DNA from 3 places in the Pleomorphomonas sp. PLEO genome. Region 2 is predicted to be linked to each of the others. Evidence: predicted binding sites of a transcription regulator. Region 2 holds the regulator's gene; each other region holds the start of a gene.

Region 1 (5,827 bases), 1.2 Mb from region 2:
CGATCTTCAACAGATGGACGAGGGACTTGAGGCGGGCCGTGAATACCGGCGCCGCGATGGCATGAAGCTCGATGGTCATGGGGGAATCCTTCCGGCTGGCGGGACACTTCCAATGGTGTCCCTGCTCTGCACGCGCCTCATTACCCGGCAATGGCAGACTCAACCAGTCAACTCTCGGAGATAACGTCAGACCCGACGGCCCGTGAGCCCGGCGACCACACCGATGGGAAGGCGAATGGCGAGCAGCAGGCCCGCCAAAGCGCCGAGGGCGCCGCCACCGGCGATCGTCGCATCCTGGCCGTCGGCAATCACCCGCACCACGGGAGTCCTCAGGCGAACGAGGCGACGGTGTCCGGCACGGCGGATGAGATCGATGCCGGCTAGGCCGTCGCGCCGGCTGAAACCGCCGAGTTCGCGGAAGTAGCCGCGCGAGATGATCATGCCCTGGTCGGGATGCGTTACACCGGCACAACGGCCGAACAGGCGCAGCAGATAGTGCTTCAGGCCGCCGCCGAGCGTATCGTCGTCGGAAGCGAGGCGGAAGACAGCCACGAAACGGCTGTCACCATGCCTAAGACGCCGCTCGGCGGTCGCCTGGAAATCGCTCTCCCAGCCTGGATCGAGTAGGACCCCCGGGCGCAGGAACATCAGGAATTCACCGCGCTGGGCAGCGGCCGCTCCAATGGCGCAACGCGCCCAGGCGCCCCCCGCGGCGGAAATGAGATCGCAGCCGGTCCCCTCCGCGACGAGACGCGTCTGATCCTCCGAGCCGCCGTCGACCACGACGACTTCGCGCACCGTTCCGTCGGCGGCGCCGGTGACCAGCGTCGACAGCGTGCGGACGAGGGCTTCCTCGCTGTTCCGGGTGGGTATGACAACCGAGATCATACTTTCGTTCTAGCGGGTTTTCCCAGGAAGCGCGAGCCCGTCCGAACGCGGACAAACAATCGCCCGACGACCATCGCACGCCCTTCCCAACCTCGACCTTCGGCACGCTTCGGTCATCTCATCTTCGCTGTTTTGCGAGGCCGCCATCCGACGCATAACGCCTATACCACCACCCAGCCGACGCCCCTTTTCGAGAGCCAATCCGCTAGTGGTCGAACTCAACAATGTTCTTGACCTGTTCTCATTTTCACCTAAGATCAAATCATGAACATCGCATGTCGCAACCTCGAAGAGCCCATCCCGGCGCCTGAGATCGCCGACACAGCGGTCACGGCCGGACGCCGGCGCGGCCGAGGCGCCGGAATCAACCCTTCGGGCCGGTTCGAGGCTTATGCCCGCACCACCTTCGACGACGGTTGGAGCGACAGCGAGGAACTGCCGCCGTTCAAGACGACAGTACAGGTCGAACCGGCGCGTTCAGTCATCACCCGCAACGACAGTCCGGACATCGCCTTCGATCGTTCGCTCAACCCCTACCGTGGTTGCGAGCATGGTTGCGTCTACTGCTATGCCCGACCAAACCACGCCTATCTCGGCTTGTCGCCGGGACTCGACTTCGAGACCCACCTCTATGCCAAGACCAACGCCGCCGAAGTGCTGGACCGCCAGCTCGGTGCGCCGTCCTACCAGCCGAAGGTGATCGCCATCGGTACGGCTACCGACGCCTACCAGCCGATCGAGAAGGAGCAGAAGATCACCCGGCGCGTGCTGGAAGTCCTGGCGAAGACCCAACACCCGGCACTGATCATCACCAAATCGGCGCTGGTCCTGCGCGATATCGACATTCTCCAGACGATGGCCGCCCAAGGGCTGGTCAAGGTGGCTATTTCCATCACGACGCTCGATCGCCGGCTGGCGCGCGCCATGGAGCCGCGCGCCTCCAGCCCACAGCGACGCCTCGAAGCAATCCAGAAACTTACGGAAGCCGGCATTCCAGTCGGCGTCATGATGGCGCCGATCATTCCGGCGGTCACCGACAGCGAGATCGAGCGCATTCTGGAGGCTGCCCACACCTTCGGCGCTCGCGAGGCCGGCTACGTGCTGCTACGCCTGCCGCTCGAGGTGTCGGAAATCTTCCGCGAATTCCTTCTGCGCGAGCTGCCCGACCGTTATCGGCACGTCATGAACGTGCTGAAGTCGATGCGCGGCGGCAAGGACTACGACGCGGAATGGGGCAAGCGCATGCGCGGCACCGGCCCCTACGCTTGGCAGATAGGCCGGAGGTTCGAGCTGACCACCAAGCGCCTCGGTCTCAACAAGCATAAGGTCAAGCTCGACACGGAAAAGTTCCTGAAACCCGGCAATGGCGGCGTCCAGCTTAGTTTGTTCTAAAGAACAAATAACGAACAAACGCTATAGGATGTCGAGGAATACCATCCCCCCAAGGAGCGTCAAGGAAGCTACGGTTCGGGTTGCCAGATCGAGCGCCCCTCGCACTCGGCCGTCATGAAGCGCCAAAGACCAGAATGCTCGACGCACCCTTTGGGGCTGAGGCGCGTTCCAACGTAGACGATCCATGTACCCACAAACAGGACAAGAACAAGCAGCAGCCAGTCTCTCGTTCGCATCGCGTTCCGGAAGCTTTCTTTGGCAGGCGACAACGGCAAATTGGAAAAGGCTTTGCAGAGCCTGCAACGCTGCTTTCAAGATGGCGCCAATACGAAACCAGTTCAACCTGCCGGTTTCCGTTCAGGGCGCCGCCGTTTTCTTCTCCCTTGACGTCTCCTCGTTCCAACGACACTTCTGAAGCCTGATCGAAGGATGGCGGGAGACAAGGATGAAGCTCTTCGGCGGTGGTGCGAAATTCGCCTGGAAGGACCTGAAAGCGCCGGAGCTCGACGACTTCGAGGCCATGGCAGCCGAAGCCTATGCCGCGCTTCCGGCCGATTTCCGGGCGCTGACCGGCGAAATCGAGATCCGCGTGGCCGACTTTCCCGATGAGGACGTCGTCAAGGAAATGGAGCTCGAGAGCGATTTTGACATTCTCGGCCTGTTTGTCGGTACCGGTCTTGCCCACGACGCCGCGGTGCCGGAGACAGGTCGCCTGCCCAACCGCATCTGGCTCTATCGTCGCCCCATTCTCGACTATTGGGCCGAGCATGAGGAGACGCTTGGCGACATCGTCAGCCATGTGCTCGTTCATGAGATCGGCCACCATTTTGGCCTGAGCGACGACGACATAGATGACATCGAGGACAACGAGCCATGACCGATACGAGCACGCTGCGCATCCTTGAACCAGCGCCGGGCGTGTTCGCCTATTATGATGGGCGCGTGCCCGGCGTCCGCCTGCACTCCACAGCTGCGAACTGGCTTGACGACGGCGCCTACAGTCTCGGCATCGCCTCCTATGCCATCGTCGGAGGCGACGAGGCGCTGGTCTTCGATAGTCATATCTCGCTCGACCACGCCTGTGCCGTTCGCCACCATCTTGAAGGACTCGGTGTCACGCGCTTCACCTTGGTGCTGAGCCACTGGCACGACGACCATGTTGCAGGAAATGCCGTCTTTGCGGACGGGCCAATTATCGCCCACCGTCTGACCCGCGAAGCGCTTGCCGCCAACCGCGACAAACTCGAAGGTGGCTACCCGCCGATCAAACCGCTGGTGTTGCCGACCGATACGTTCGACGACGGTCTGATGCTCACTGTTGGCGGCCGTAGCGTCGAGGCCATGCATTTCGCCATCCACAGTGCCGACGGAGTCGTGCTGTGGCTGCCCGACGCCGAGCTGCTTCTCGCTGGCGATGTGGTCGAGGACACCGTGACCTACATTTCCGAGGTGGAACACACGACGACGCATATCGCCGAACTCGGGCGGCTCGCTGCCCTCCCTGCCCGGCGCATCCTGCCGGCCCACGGTGCGCCCGACCGGATCGCGACTGGCGGCTACGACGGAGGCCTCATCACGGCCAACCGCGACTATCTCTCACGACTTGTCGTTGGCGAGGGGCGCGACGGCACGCCACTCTCCGCCTTCGTTGCCGGTGACGTGGCCTCCGGCCGGATCGGCTATTTTCAGCCCTACGAGGTGGTACACGCGGCCAATCTCAAGGCTGTCGCAGCGGCCGGGCTCTGAAACCGAGCCGCTGCCATCGCCCCCTCAGCCCTTCAACGCCTCGGCATTCTCCTTCACCCACGCGGTAACCGCGCGCGCCGGATGGCCGGTCAACGTCCGCACATCGTCGGTGACGACGGCCGTCCAGCCTTGGCGAACCGGATAGAAGATTGAAGCGAGGAAGCGGGCGTAGACCTCCGGTACCCCGGCACCGACGAGGGCGCCGACGAAGGCATCATCGTCAACAGCAAGGTAGGATACCGGCTTGCCGATGGCATCGGAGATCAACGCGGCGGCCTCGGCATATCCGAGCGCCTGGGGACCAGTGAGATTGAACGCCTTGCCGTCGAAACGATCCGTCGTCAGCGCGGCGGCCGCGCTGTCGGCGATATCGCGGACGTCGATGAAGCTCGATTTGCCGTCGGCGGCCGGCACGGCAATGACGCCCGCCGCAGCAATGCCGGGCTTCCAGTAATTGATGAAATTATCGGTGAACCAGTTGGGGCGTAGAACGACCCACCGCACGCCAGATTTCTCGAGCGCGATTTCCGCTTGGCGGTAGGGAATGGAATCGTCGGCGTCAACGCCGAGCACCGATAGCAACACCACTTTCACGCCACGCGTCGCAGCCGCCTCAATGACCGGCAGCAGCAGCGCCTTGGCCTCCGTATAGCCGCCCGGCAGCATGACGAAGGCACGATCGACGCCCTCGAAGGCGGTGGGAAAGGTCATGGGATCGACCACGTCGAAAACCACACCCTCGGCACCGTCGACCGGCTTGCCGCTACGCGACGCCGCCTTGACCGCCTCACCGCGTGCCATCAGCGCCTTGATGAGCGGCCGCCCGATGTTGCCGGTGGCACCCAGAACCAGAATCTTGCCAGCCATTTTAAAACTCCTTAGTATCTACTGGAAACTGCGTTTCTAGTTGAAACATAGTCAATTCTAGAAATCCCGAAAAGAAGGCAGTTTCCAGTGCCTTGGTTTCCCCCGGGAAACCCACCCGAAAGGACGCTGATGAACCCCTCTTACGACGTCTTCGACGATCGCTGTCCAACCCGCATGGTCCTCGACCGATTGGCCGACAAATGGGCGCTTCTGGTGCTGGACCGGTTGCATGACGGCCCGGTGCGCTTCAATCATCTCCGACATGACATTCGGGGCTTGTCGCAGAAAGTTTTGTCGCAGACTCTGAAGCGACTGGTGCGGGACGGTCTTATAGAACGCACCGTCCGTCCAACCGTTCCCGTCAGCGTGGACTATGCGCTGACCCCGCTTGGCCACACACTGACGGAGACGGTCGCCGCGTTCGCTCATTGGGCGGAGCGCAACATGGACGCGGTCCTCGCAGCCCAGGCCGCATATGATGCTAACAACGCGTCCAGCTAGGCCAAAGACGCAGGCATCGGCAATCCCACGCTTTTTTGGTCACGCCGTCCATGCTATCGCCGGGCTGGCTGATTGCCTTCCGGGAGACCCAGTATGCGCGCGATTTTCTATGAGCTCTTCGGCCAACGGCCGGAAATCCGCACCCTGCCCGATCCGACGCCAGAGCCACACGGCCTGGTGTTGAAGGTGGAAGCGTCTGGCATTTGCCGCTCCGACTGGCATGGCTGGATGGGTCACGACCCCGACATCGCGCTGCCGCATGTGCCAGGCCATGAATTCGCCGGTCGTGTCGTTGCCGTCGGTCGCGACGTCACCCGCTTCCGAGAGGGCGAGCGCGTCACCATGCCCTTCGTCGCCGGCTGCGGCCGTTGCCCGGAATGCGGCTCTGGCAATCAGCAGGTCTGCCGCAATCAGACGCAGCCCGGCTTCACCC
Region 2 (5,827 bases):
ACGCCGCCCAGATTACTGCGTATTGCGGTCTGAGCACGCGTGTCGAGACGATGGTCGCGATCGAATTGGCCGCGTCATGCAGACCATTCAGGAAGTCGAACAGCAGGGCGATGCCGACCAGACCAAAAAGTAGCGGAAGGGCTAGCGTCTCCATCAGACGTTCTCGATCACGATGCCGCTGATTTCCTTGGCAACATCTTCGAAGCGATCAAGTACCTTTTCTAGCTCGCCATAGATCTGGCTACCAATGATGTAACTCATGGCGTTGCCAGTGCCATGGCGACGGTAGAGATCCTTGAGGCCGTTGTCGTGCAGGAAGTCCGAATGGCCCTCGACGCGACTGACCTCCTCCGACAGCGCCGTCAAGCGGGGTGCGTTGGAGCCGACGTTCTTGAGCAACGGTATCGCCTCGGCAACCAATTTCGCCGCCTGGATGATGTCGAGACCCATGTCGCGCATGCCGGGATCGAAGACACGCTGCTCGAACAACAGGATGGTCTTTACCACCCGGTGCATGGTGTCGATGGTGTCGTCCATCGACTGGATCAGGTCCTTGATGTCGTTGCGGTCGAAGGGCGTGATGAAGCTCCGCCGGACGGCAAGCAGAACCTCGCGGGTGATGCCATCGGCCTTGTCCTCGAGCGCTACAATCTCGGCGATGCGTGCGTCGCGGTCGTCTCCGGACAGGAGGGCATTCAGCGAGTGCGAGGCGGTGACGACGGTCTGTGAATGCTGGGCGAACAGATCGAAGAACTGTTCTTCGTGCGGCAGCAGCTTGCGGAACCACTCGAGCATGGTTGGTCCTTGTTTTTTGGACTTTTCGGCTCGCGGTTTATCCGATGAACCCTGTCGGCGCTAGTCGCAGTTCCTGGGAGGTCGGCCTTTTTAGCCGGTTATCCTTGCGGTTCTGCGTCGCGGAATAGACGGCTCAGCATTTTTGCCGATCAACCGGACCGGAGCGTTCTTCGTAGCGGGTCGGATGATCCGTCCGGCGTCGGCGATTTGAGGCCCTCGGTACCAAGGCATTCCCTTCTATGGACATGTTGAGGCGCCGCCGCTGGCGTTGGCCGTTGCCTTTCACGCTCGGTCATGTCTATGCAGAAGAATGCAAGTTTCAGTCTTCGATTTCGAATTGCCACCCGAGCGTATCGCCCTGCGTCCCGCCGTTCCGCGCGACGCGTCCCGCCTGTTGGTGGTGAAGCCCGGCCAAGCCTTGGAGGACAGACACGCCAGCGATCTCGCCGACCTTCTGTCACCGGGAGACGCGCTGGTGTTCAACGACACCAAGGTGATCCCCGCCCAGCTTGAAGGGCGGCGAGATCGCCATGGCGCCGAGCCAGTTCGCTTCTCGGCAACGCTGCATATGCGCGAGGCCCCGGATCGTTGGCGTGCCTTCGTCAAGGGAGCTCGCAAGCTGCGCGCCGGCGACCGCGTGGTGTTTTCCGGCATTGATCCGGCAGCCGATCCCCTTGGCGCTGTCGTGGCGGAGAAAGGCGAGGATGGCGAGATCACGCTGACCTTCGATCGTGCCGGGCCGGACCTCGATGTAGCGCTCATGACGGTCGGTCACATTCCGCTGCCGCCGTATATCGCCGCGCGTCGGGCAGAGGATGAGCACGACCGAGCCGACTACCAGACTGTCTACGCCCGGGAAAATGGCGCGGTCGCCGCGCCGACCGCCGGGCTTCATTTCACGCCGGAGCTCTTCGATCGCCTTGATGGGCGCGGTATCGGCCGGCATTTCGTGACGCTGCATGTCGGCGCCGGTACCTTTCTGCCAATGAAGGTGGACGATACCGAAGACCACAAGATGCATTCCGAGATTGGTCATGTCTCGTCAGAAACCGCCGAGGCGCTAAATGCAGTACGGGCACGCGGGGGCAGGGTGGTCGCCGTCGGCACGACGTCGTTGCGTCTCTTGGAAAGCGCTGCCGGCGAAGATGGCCTCGTTCGACCGTTCGCGGGGGCGACCGACATCTTCATAACGCCCGGCTACCGCTTTCGCGCCGTCGACCTGTTGATGACCAATTTTCATCTGCCCAAGTCGACGCTGTTCATGCTGGTATCGGCCTTCTCCGGTCTCGATACCATGCATGCCGCCTACGCACATGCGATCGCCAGCGGCTACCGCTTCTACTCCTATGGCGATACGTCGCTGCTTTTCCCGTCGGCGAAAAGTCGATTGGCGCAATAGGTCTAACGGTCCTACGGCGCCCAGGTACGCGCCCTCCGCGGGGATGAAAGACAAGCACAGCTTCCCGGGAACCGTCAGCCCGCGTTTCAAGCCGCTTTGAAAAGTGGATTAATAGCGGCGCATCAGCGCCACGAGGCGGCCCTGGATGCGGACCCGGTCAGGGCCGAAGATGCGCGTCTCATAGGCCGGATTGGCGGCCTCAAGGGCGACCGACGCGCCCTTGCGCCGCAGACGCTTCAGCGTCGCTTCCTCATCATCCACCAGCGCCACGATAATATCGCCGGAATCGGCGGTGTCGGACTTCTTGATGACGACGGTGTCGCCATCAAGAATGCCGGCTTCAATCATCGAGTCGCCGCGCACTTCGAGGGCGTAATGCTCTCCACCGGCAATGAGGTCGATCGGCACGTGCAAGATGTGTGACTGGGTCTGGATGGCGGCGATCGGCACACCGGCGGCAATCCGCCCCATGACCGGAACCGGCACGGTGTCGCGGCTATCCAGCGACGGCGCGGCGGCACTTGCCGACGAAGGCTTGCGACCACCGTCGCCTTCGATGACCGCCGGCGCGAAGCCCTTGCGAGCCCGGCCGATGCCCGGCTGCATGGTTTCCGGCAGCTTGATCACTTCCAGTGCGCGTGCCCGATTGGGCAGGCGGCGAATGAAGCCGCGCTCTTCCAGCGCGGTAATCAGACGATGAATGCCGGACTTGGACTTGAGATCCAGCGCATCCTTCATTTCGTCGAAGGACGGCGGCACGCCCGATTCCTTGAGACGCTCATGAATGAACATCAGGAGTTCGAGCTGTTTGCGCGTGAGCATCGTCTGGTCCCCGCTGGTCGGCCGGCGTCGGTTGCGCCGTAGCGCGATTCGGTACAAATCACGAACAGAGTTAACATGTTCCGTGTGTGTTCCGCAATGGGGATTGCCTCCGTAAGGGGGGCTGCGACCGAAAACGCCCCATCCGCCAGTAAGCCCGCTGGACGATCCGGCTGTGGCCGCATAACCTTATCGCGAAAGCCTCCAGCAGGTCAGAGTGGGCAGTGCCATCCAGAGTTGGCAAATGCAATACTGCTCCGACAGCCGTGTGGTGAGAGGTGACAAGCTGCGTATTCTTCTTGTCGAAGACGACCATATTCTCGGCCCGTCGCTTAAGCGCGCGCTCGAAAAGCATGCGTATGGCGTCGACTGGTTCAGCGATGGGGAATCCGGCTTGGCGGCGTGCGAGGACAACGAATATGCCATGGCTGTTCTCGATGTGAACCTCCCGAAGATGAGCGGTTTCGACATCGTGCGCGCCTTGCGCGCCAAGGCCAATCAAACGCCGGTTCTGTTCCTGACCGCGCTCGACAGCGTCAAGCACCGCGTCGAGGGGCTCGACGGTGGCGCGGACGATTATCTCGTCAAGCCGTTTGACCTCGATGAACTCCTGGCCCGCATTCGCGCGCTTACCCGGCGGAGGGAGGGGCGGGCTGTGACACTCCTTGTCTCGGGCGATGTTGAACTTGATCCGGCGGCGCTTGTCGCTCGCCGTGGCGGGGAGACGCTGCATTTGCCGGCCAAGGAGTTCCATCTTCTGCGCCTCCTGATGGAGCGCGCTGGCCGTTACGTCACCAAAACCGACATCGAGTATGCTCTCTACGACGCGGAATCGACAACCGAGAGCAACACGATCGAGGTTACTGTCTATAATCTCCGGCGCAAGCTCGGTTCGTCGTTTATCAAGTCGATCCGGGGCGTTGGCTATATGGTTGAGCGGTGATGTCGTGACGCTCAGCCAGCGCCTGTTCTGGCGCATCCTCCCCACACTGATGGCCACCATCCTGATCGTCGGCGCTCTGGCGTATCGCAGCGCCACGCGTGAAATCGAAAACATCTACGACGCCGAGCTTATCAACGACGCCAATACGCTTTGGATCCTTCTCAAGGGGCACCTTGAGAAGAATGACTTTTCAGTGCCGGCGGAAGTGCCCGACATTGATTTTTCCATGGGTAACCAATTGGCACTCAACCAGGACGCGGACGATTACGCTGATGCGCACGCCTTCCGTTCCTGGAAAGCCGACGCGCTCGCCATGGTCAGCAGCAACGCTTTCCCGGCAAGTGTCCCGAAGTTCGGCGCGGGTTTTGCGGACTACACATTCGCCCGCGAAAAGTGGCGTGTTTATTCTCTGCCGATTGCGCAGACCGGGATCGTCGTCGAGGTTGCCGAAAAGATCGCACTGAGAAAAGGCCTCGTCGGCAATATCCTTCTGGACATAGCCCTGCCGCTTCTGGTGCTGGTGCCGGCGATCGCGTTTTTGACCTGGCTGGTGATCAATAACGGGCTCAGCCATATTCGAGGGCTGGTGAGACAAATTCGTTCGCGAACGCCTGACGATCTGTCGACGTTGGCCATAAACAACATGCCGAGCGATCTCCTACCGCTTGTCCGGTCTCTCAACCAATTCATGCAAAAGCTCGATACCTCGCTGACCTTGGAACGGCGTTTCGCCGACCTCGCCGCTCACCAGTTGCGGACGCCACAGGCCGGCATCAAGCTTCTGTTGCAAATGCTCGAGAAGGCGACGGACGAGGACGAGCGGCAGCAATTGATGAAAGATCTCGTGGCCAGCAACGAGCGGGCCATGCATCTGATCGCTCAGCTCCTGCATCTGGCGCGCGTGAGCCATCAGCCGCTCCGCCTGGAAGCGATCAATCTCTATGAGGTCGCCGCTGCTTCGCTTGCCGATGTTGGCGCCATTCTTGGCAACCGCGGTTTTGAAGTTGAGCTTGCCGGAAGTGAAGTTGCCTCCGTGAACGCCGATCGGCTCCTCTTGCGACTGCTGATCGACAATCTCGTCGATAACGCCATCAAGTATTCACCCGATGGCGGCGAGATCCGCGTTGAAATCGCGCCGGCTGGCGCCTATTGGCGGCTTGTCATCGACGACCGTGGTCCCGGTATCCCTGAGGACCAGAGGAAAGCGGTATTTCTCCAGTTTCATCGGGTGTCGGCCAGTGATCGTGACGGCGCGGGGCTCGGGTTGGCCATTGTTGCCGAGATTGCCAAGCGCCTCGGCATTCAGGTTGGTTTATCCACGCCGACTTGGGGGTATGGCTTGCGGGTCGAACTGATCATGCCGGCGGTCGCCGCGTGACGGTGATAGCCTTCAGTTTGGCTTCATCCTCCCCTCAGGCAGGCCTCATCGAGGGGGCGTAGACGGGTCTCAGATAAGTCTGGGACCATGACATGCTAGCCTTCTGCGATTTTGACGGCACCATTGCGACTGAGGACGTTACCGATCTCGTTCTCGGCCGCTTCGCCCTTCCTGCGTGGCGAGACATCGAGGCGCGCTGGGAAGCGGGTACGATCAACTCGGCGGAGTGCATGCGGGAACAGGTCCGCCTGATCCGTGCCGAACGAGACGAGATCGACCAATTCCTGGAGCAGGTCGACATCGACCCCGGTTTCCGGGATTTCAAAAGGTTCTGCGACCGTAGTGGAATTGAGGTCGTGATCGTCAGCGACGGCGTCGACCATTTCATCCGCCGTGTGCTCGCCCTGCACGAAATTTCCGGCATCAGGATCGTAGCAAACCGCCTGATCGTGACGGAGTCCGGCTTCGATCTTGCCTTCCCGCATGCGCGGGC
Region 3 (5,827 bases), 1.6 Mb from region 2:
CGCCGCGCAAAAGGTTTTCATGCGTCCCCTCCCCATCGGGCCGGGGCATCAGGCACCCCGACCGCGGCGCCTGCAAGCTCGACTTTTGGTATCAGCCGTAACGGCGCGCCGCCTCAACGGCGAGCCCCGTGCCAACCGAGCCGAAGACGTTGCCAGTCACAACGCGCGCTTCCGGTACCGATGCCAGGATGGCGGTCCGCACGTGCTCGAGCCGCGTGGAGCCACCGGTCAAAAACACCGCGTCGATATCGTTGGCAGCGACACCGGCCTCTGCAAGACAGGTATCGACGCGGGCGCCGATGCGGCTGGCGAGGTCGCCGGTATGGCGAACGAGACCAGCGTGGTCGACATGGGTGGAAAGGCCCCGTTCCAGCCACTCGAAGGCAACGGTAACAGCGCCTTGTTCGGCAACGGCAATTTTGGCCGCTTCCACCTCGATGGCAAGGCTATGGCCGCGCTCGTCGTCGACCACATGCATCAGCCGCTGAATGAGATCTGGCTCCGCTGCGCGTTTTTCGAGGTCGATGAGTTCGCGATGAATGCGCGGCTCGTAAAGACGGTTGATCGCCGACCATGTGGCGAGGTCGTGATAGTAGACCGAAGGTACGTCGATCTCACCACGGGCAAGCTTGGACCGGAAGCCGAGGAGCGGCATCACCGTACCGAGGCTGAGGTGGCGGTCGAAGTCGGTGCCGCCGATGCGGACGCCGTCGTTGGCCAGCACGTCGGAGGCGCGCTCGGCTTTCTTTGCTCGCTCCGGTCCGAGACGGACGATCGAAAAGTCGGAGGTGCCACCGCCAATGTCGGCGATCAGCGCCAGCTCCTCGCGGGATAGCTGCTGTTCATAATCGAGGCTGGCGGCGATCGGCTCGTACTGGAAAGAAACCTCTTGAAAGCCGAGATCGTGGGCAATGGCATGCAGCGTTGCCTCCGCGAGACGGTCGGCCTCGGCGTTGCCGTCGACAAAATGCACGGGGCGGCCATGGACGAGGTGGGTGAGCGGCGCGCGCGCCACCGCTTCGCCCCGCTTTTTCACTTCCGCCAGATAGCGCTTCAGCACGTCGCGAAACTTGACGCGGCTCTTGCCGACCAGCGTCGTCTCTTCCATCAACGCCGAGCCAAGCACCGATTTCAGCGCCCGCATCAGGCGACCGTGCTCGCCGCCGATATAAGCGGCAATGGCGGCGCGGCCAACCGAAATGGAACCGTCCTGGTGATAGAAGATGGCGCTCGGGAGCGTATCCTCGTTATCTTCCAGGCGCACCATATCGGCTCGGCCGTCGGTAACGACGCCGAGCGTAGTATTGGACGTGCCGAAATCGAGGCCTGCCGCTGCCATGACCGCTCTCCGAATAACTGGGGGCGGTTTCCCTAGCGCTTCGCGGCGACGATTGCCAGCGGCAAAATCAGGCGAGCAGGAAGACCAGCGACGTCAGCGACAGCAGCACCAGCACGGCTGGCAGCGCGAAGATGCCGCCGGTGAGCGGGGGCTCGGCCGCGACCTCCTGAAGATGGCGCCGCATGCCACCGAGGCGGTGGCCGGCAACGAAGGCACGGGTGTGGACGGCTCCGAGTTCTCGGAGCACGGCATCTTGATACTGGTTTCGACGCATGACAAACCACCAATGAACGTTCCGGAGCTTGCCGCCACCAGGGTTAAGAACGCCTCAACGGCGTCGATGGCATCTGGGTCGACAGTGCATGAGCCGGAACACATGTAGAACGAGATTGGCGCTCCCGTTGCCAGCGTGGCAAACTGCGGGGCGCGCGAATCAGCTCCGCCCTTCCCGGCGGGCGGCGGAATGGCCGGGGATGCCGGTCAATGGACGAAGACGGAACGCATGGAAAAGGACGACCTGTTCGGAACACTCCCCCCGCCGGCGAGCACGGCGACCCCGGTGGCGGCGCCCGTTCGTGCGCCCAAGCCAGCGCGTCCCCGTGTCGAGGCCGCCGCGCCGGTGGAAGCGGTCTATGACGCATCGACCATTGAGGTTCTGGAAGGACTCGAACCGGTACGCCGGCGCCCCGGCATGTATATTGGCGGCACCGACGACAAGGCGATGCATCACCTGTTCGCCGAAGTGATCGACAACTCGATGGACGAGGCGGTGGCCGGCCACGCCTCGTGGATCGAAGTGCGGCTCGATGCCGACGGCTTCCTCACCGTCAACGACAATGGTCGTGGCATTCCGGTCGATCCGCACCCGAAATTTCCAGGCAAATCGGCACTGGAGGTGATCCTGTGCACCCTGCATGCCGGCGGCAAGTTCGACAGCAAGGTCTACGAGACATCCGGTGGTTTGCACGGCGTAGGTGTTTCGGTGGTCAACGCCCTTTCCGAGTGGCTCGATGTCGAGGTGGCGCGTGGTCGCCAACTCTACAAGCAAAGCTTTTCGCGTGGCGTACCGCAGGGCGATTTGCAGCGCCTCGGCGAGACCATGAACCGGCGCGGCACCAAGGTGCGCTTCAGGCCGGACCCACAGATTTTTGGAAAAGACCCTCGTTTCGAGCCGGCGCGCATCTTCACGATGGCCCGCTCCAAGGCTTACCTGTTTGGTGGCATCGAAATCCGCTGGTCTTGCGATCCGTCGCTGGTCGAGGGTTCGAAAACACCGGCCGAGGCGGTGTTCCGCTTTCCGGGAGGCCTCAAGGACTTTCTCGCCGAGACGCTGGAGGGCGAAAAGCGCGTCGCTGACGACCTGTTCGCCGGCCGCTTCGGCACTGGCGGTCACGGTACCGTCGAATGGGCCGTTTCCTGGTTCGCGGGCGACGGTTTCGTCAACTCCTACTGCAACACTATCCCGACGCCGGATGGCGGCACCCATGAGCAAGGCCTGCGCCTCGCCCTCACCCGCTCGTTCAAGGCCTACGGCGAGATGGCCGGCAACAAGCGTGTGGCTCAGGTGATGCCCGAGGATGTGATGACGTCCGCCGGCGCCATGCTTTCGGTCTTCGTGCGCGAGCCGGAATTTGTCGGCCAGACCAAGGACAAGCTCTCCACCGCCGAGGCGGCCCGCATCGTCGAGACGGCGGTCAAGGATGCCTTCGACCACTGGCTGACCGCTTCACCCCAGCAATCGGGACGCCTTCTGGACTGGATCGTCGAGCGCGCCGACGAGCGCCTTCGTCGCCGACAGGAAAAGGACGTTCTGCGCAAGAGCGCGGTGCGCAAGCTGCGCCTGCCGGGCAAGCTCGCCGACTGCACACAAAACGCCGCTCAAGGGTCGGAACTGTTCATCGTCGAGGGTGACTCGGCCGGCGGCTCCGCCAAGCAGGCGCGTGACCGCGCCAGTCAGGCGGTAATGCCGTTGCGCGGCAAGATCCTCAACGTCGCGAGTGCCGGCCGCGATAAGGTGACGGCCAACCAGCTCCTGTCAGACCTGTTGCAGGCACTCGGCTGTGGTACCCGCTCGCACTATCACGAAGACGATCTCCGCTACGACAAGGTGATCGTGATGACCGACGCCGACGTCGACGGCGCCCATATCGCATCGCTCTTGATCACCTTCTTCTACCGCGAGATGCCGCAGCTCATCCGTGGCGGCCATCTCTATCTCGCAGTGCCGCCGCTCTATCGCCTGACCCATGGCGGCAAGACCATCTACGCTCGCGACGATGCCCACCGCGAAGAGCTGCTGCGCACCACCTTCAAGAACAAGAAACCGGAGATCGGCCGCTTCAAAGGTCTTGGCGAGATGATGCCCTCGCAGCTCAAGGAAACCACCATGGACAAGAAGACGCGCACGCTGCTGCGCGTCGTCATGGTGGAGGACGAGGCGGAGCGGACGGCGGATTCGGTCGAGCGGCTGATGGGCAACAAACCGGAAGGCCGCTTCCAGTTCATTCAGGAGAACGCCGAGTTCGCCGAGGATCTGGACATCTGACGTCAAGATGCCGCCCCACGGCGTGCGATTGGGCTGGCAGCGCGACCAATCATCGCGCCGCCGGCAAATGGTGTTGTCAATTGCTGGAAGGCTGAGCCCTCCAACATCGGCAGTTTTTCTTATGACCAGTCGTGGAAAAACCTGGCGGCTGTTACTTTGTCGGCGTGATATCTTGAGCCTCGCTCGACCATCCTTTTCGTGCCGCTCATCGCCCCTTCTAGGCTCAGGACCTATTAAATTGGTTGCGGTCGCAAAGATTGGTTGATTCAATAGCAGCGTGAGGAGGCGTTGCGATGAGTGATCTGATCTGGCTGTCGGAGGCGCAGATGCGCCGGATCGAGCCCTATTTTCCGTTGTCACACGGGGTTCCGCGCGTCGATGATCGGCGGATCATCAGCGGCATCATCTTCGTGATCCGCAACGGCCTGCGGTGGCGCGACGCACCTGCTGAGTACGGTCCGCACAAGACGATCTACAACCGCTTCATCCGCTGGAGCCGGCTCGGCGTGTTCAACAAGATCTTCGCCGGGCTCGCCGCAAAGGGCGGGAAACCCGACCAACTGATGATCGATGCAACCCACCTAAAGGCGCACCGGACCGCAGCCAGCTTGCTCAAAAAGGGGCTGTTCCCCGACGTATCGGACGCACCAAAGGCGGCCTGAACTCGAAGCTCCATGCCGTGTGTGACGCAAAGGGCAGGCCGCTGGTCATGCTCCTGAGCGAAGGCCAGATGAGCGATTACAAAGGGGCGGCGCTCATGATCGACGCCCTGCCCAGGGCCAAGGCCCTGCTCGGCGACCGAGGCTACGATGCCGACTGGTTCCGCGCGGCACTTGCACAGCGCAAGATTGCCGCCTGCATCCCTTCAAGGCGCAACCGTAAGATCCAGATCCCCCACGATGTCGCGCTTTATCGCCAGCGCCACAAGATCGAAATCATGTTCGGCAGGCTCAAGGATTGGCGGCGAATCCACACACGCTATGATCGCTGCGCCCACACCTTCATGTCAGCGATCTGCATCGCAGCCACCGTCATCTTCTGGATCAATCAATGAGTCCTGAGCCTAGGAGAGAGCACGTAGAACTCCTTCCCTGCCAAGAAGATCGGCCGCTTAACTATCGCGGACGGAGTGATGGCTAGGTTCATCTGGCGTCCAAACGGACCGAAACGTACGTTGAAAGCCTCAGGGACCGCTTCCGAGTTGATTGAAGTAACAATAAACGCTGAATTCGGCAGGAATTGATTGACATACCGTCGATTCCACATATGGTCTCCGACGATATCCGGATCATACAAACTCGACCCGGAAGCGCGTGGATTCGCCTGCCTCAGTGTTCGAATCCTCAATCCAAGAGACCGCACACCACATGAATTTTTCTGATCTCGGACTGAGCGCCAACGTAATGGCGGCTGTTGAAGCGGCTGGCTATACGATTCCGACGCCAATCCAAGCGGAAGCCATTCCGCACGCTGTCACTGGCCGTGACGTCATCGGCATCGCCCAGACGGGAACTGGCAAGACCGCCGCTTTTGTGCTGCCGATGCTGACGCTCCTTGAGAGCGGTCGCGCCCGTGCGCGTATGCCCCGTACGCTAATCCTCGAGCCGACGCGCGAGCTCGCTGCGCAGGTCGAGGAGAACTTCGTCAAGTATTCGTTCAATAACAAGCTGAACATCGCTCTACTGATCGGCGGCGTGTCGTTCGATGATCAGGAGCGTAAGCTCGATCGCGGTGCTGACGTGCTGATCGCCACGCCCGGACGATTGCTCGACCATTTCGAGCGCGGCAAGCTGCTGCTCACCGGTGTCGAGATCCTGGTGATCGATGAAGCTGATCGCATGCTCGACATGGGCTTCATTCCGGACATCGAGCGCATCTGCAAGCTCGTCACCAAGAACCATCAGACGCTGTTCTTCTCGGCGACCATGCCGCCAGAGATCCAG

What was found. The regulator LexA, encoded in region 2, represses DNA repair genes until DNA is damaged. The targets are predictions, from matches to a motif close to TGTTCNNNNTGTGTTCNG.
Region 1: the regulator LexA is predicted to act here: its motif matches at 2,508-2,525, upstream of AB6N07_RS20365 (metallopeptidase family protein).
Region 3: the regulator LexA is predicted to act here: its motif matches at 1,708-1,725, upstream of parE (DNA topoisomerase IV subunit B).

What each region holds. Positions count from the first base shown of each region.
Region 1 covers NZ_CP166625.1:4,388,834-4,394,660, forward strand. Annotated here, with positions in the region: gene AB6N07_RS20350 (DUF1993 family protein) at 1-79, opposite strand, end outside; gene AB6N07_RS20355 (glycosyltransferase) at 187-888, opposite strand; gene AB6N07_RS20360 (PA0069 family radical SAM protein) at 1,153-2,280, shown strand; gene AB6N07_RS20365 (metallopeptidase family protein) at 2,726-3,157, shown strand; gene AB6N07_RS20370 (MBL fold metallo-hydrolase) at 3,154-4,026, shown strand; gene AB6N07_RS20375 (SDR family oxidoreductase) at 4,051-4,893, opposite strand; gene AB6N07_RS20380 (winged helix-turn-helix transcriptional regulator) at 5,023-5,394, shown strand; gene AB6N07_RS20385 (zinc-dependent alcohol dehydrogenase family protein) at 5,488-5,827, shown strand, end outside.
Region 2 covers NZ_CP166625.1:3,210,949-3,216,775, forward strand. Annotated here, with positions in the region: gene AB6N07_RS14845 (anion permease) at 1-154, opposite strand, end outside; gene AB6N07_RS14850 (DUF47 domain-containing protein) at 154-795, opposite strand; gene queA (tRNA preQ1(34) S-adenosylmethionine ribosyltransferase-isomerase QueA) at 1,106-2,194, shown strand; gene lexA (transcriptional repressor LexA) at 2,303-3,016, opposite strand; gene AB6N07_RS14865 (response regulator transcription factor) at 3,300-3,956, shown strand; gene AB6N07_RS14870 (sensor histidine kinase) at 3,961-5,334, shown strand; gene AB6N07_RS14875 (MtnX-like HAD-IB family phosphatase) at 5,427-5,827, shown strand, end outside.
Region 3 covers NZ_CP166625.1:4,828,399-4,834,225, forward strand. Annotated here, with positions in the region: gene AB6N07_RS22330 (hypothetical protein) at 1-21, opposite strand, end outside; gene AB6N07_RS22335 (Hsp70 family protein) at 92-1,339, opposite strand; gene AB6N07_RS22340 (hypothetical protein) at 1,407-1,613, opposite strand; gene parE (DNA topoisomerase IV subunit B) at 1,842-3,884, shown strand; one part of gene AB6N07_RS22350 (IS5 family transposase) at 4,178-4,511, shown strand; one part of gene AB6N07_RS22350 (IS5 family transposase) at 4,511-4,938, shown strand; gene AB6N07_RS22355 (DEAD/DEAH box helicase) at 5,252-5,827, shown strand, end outside.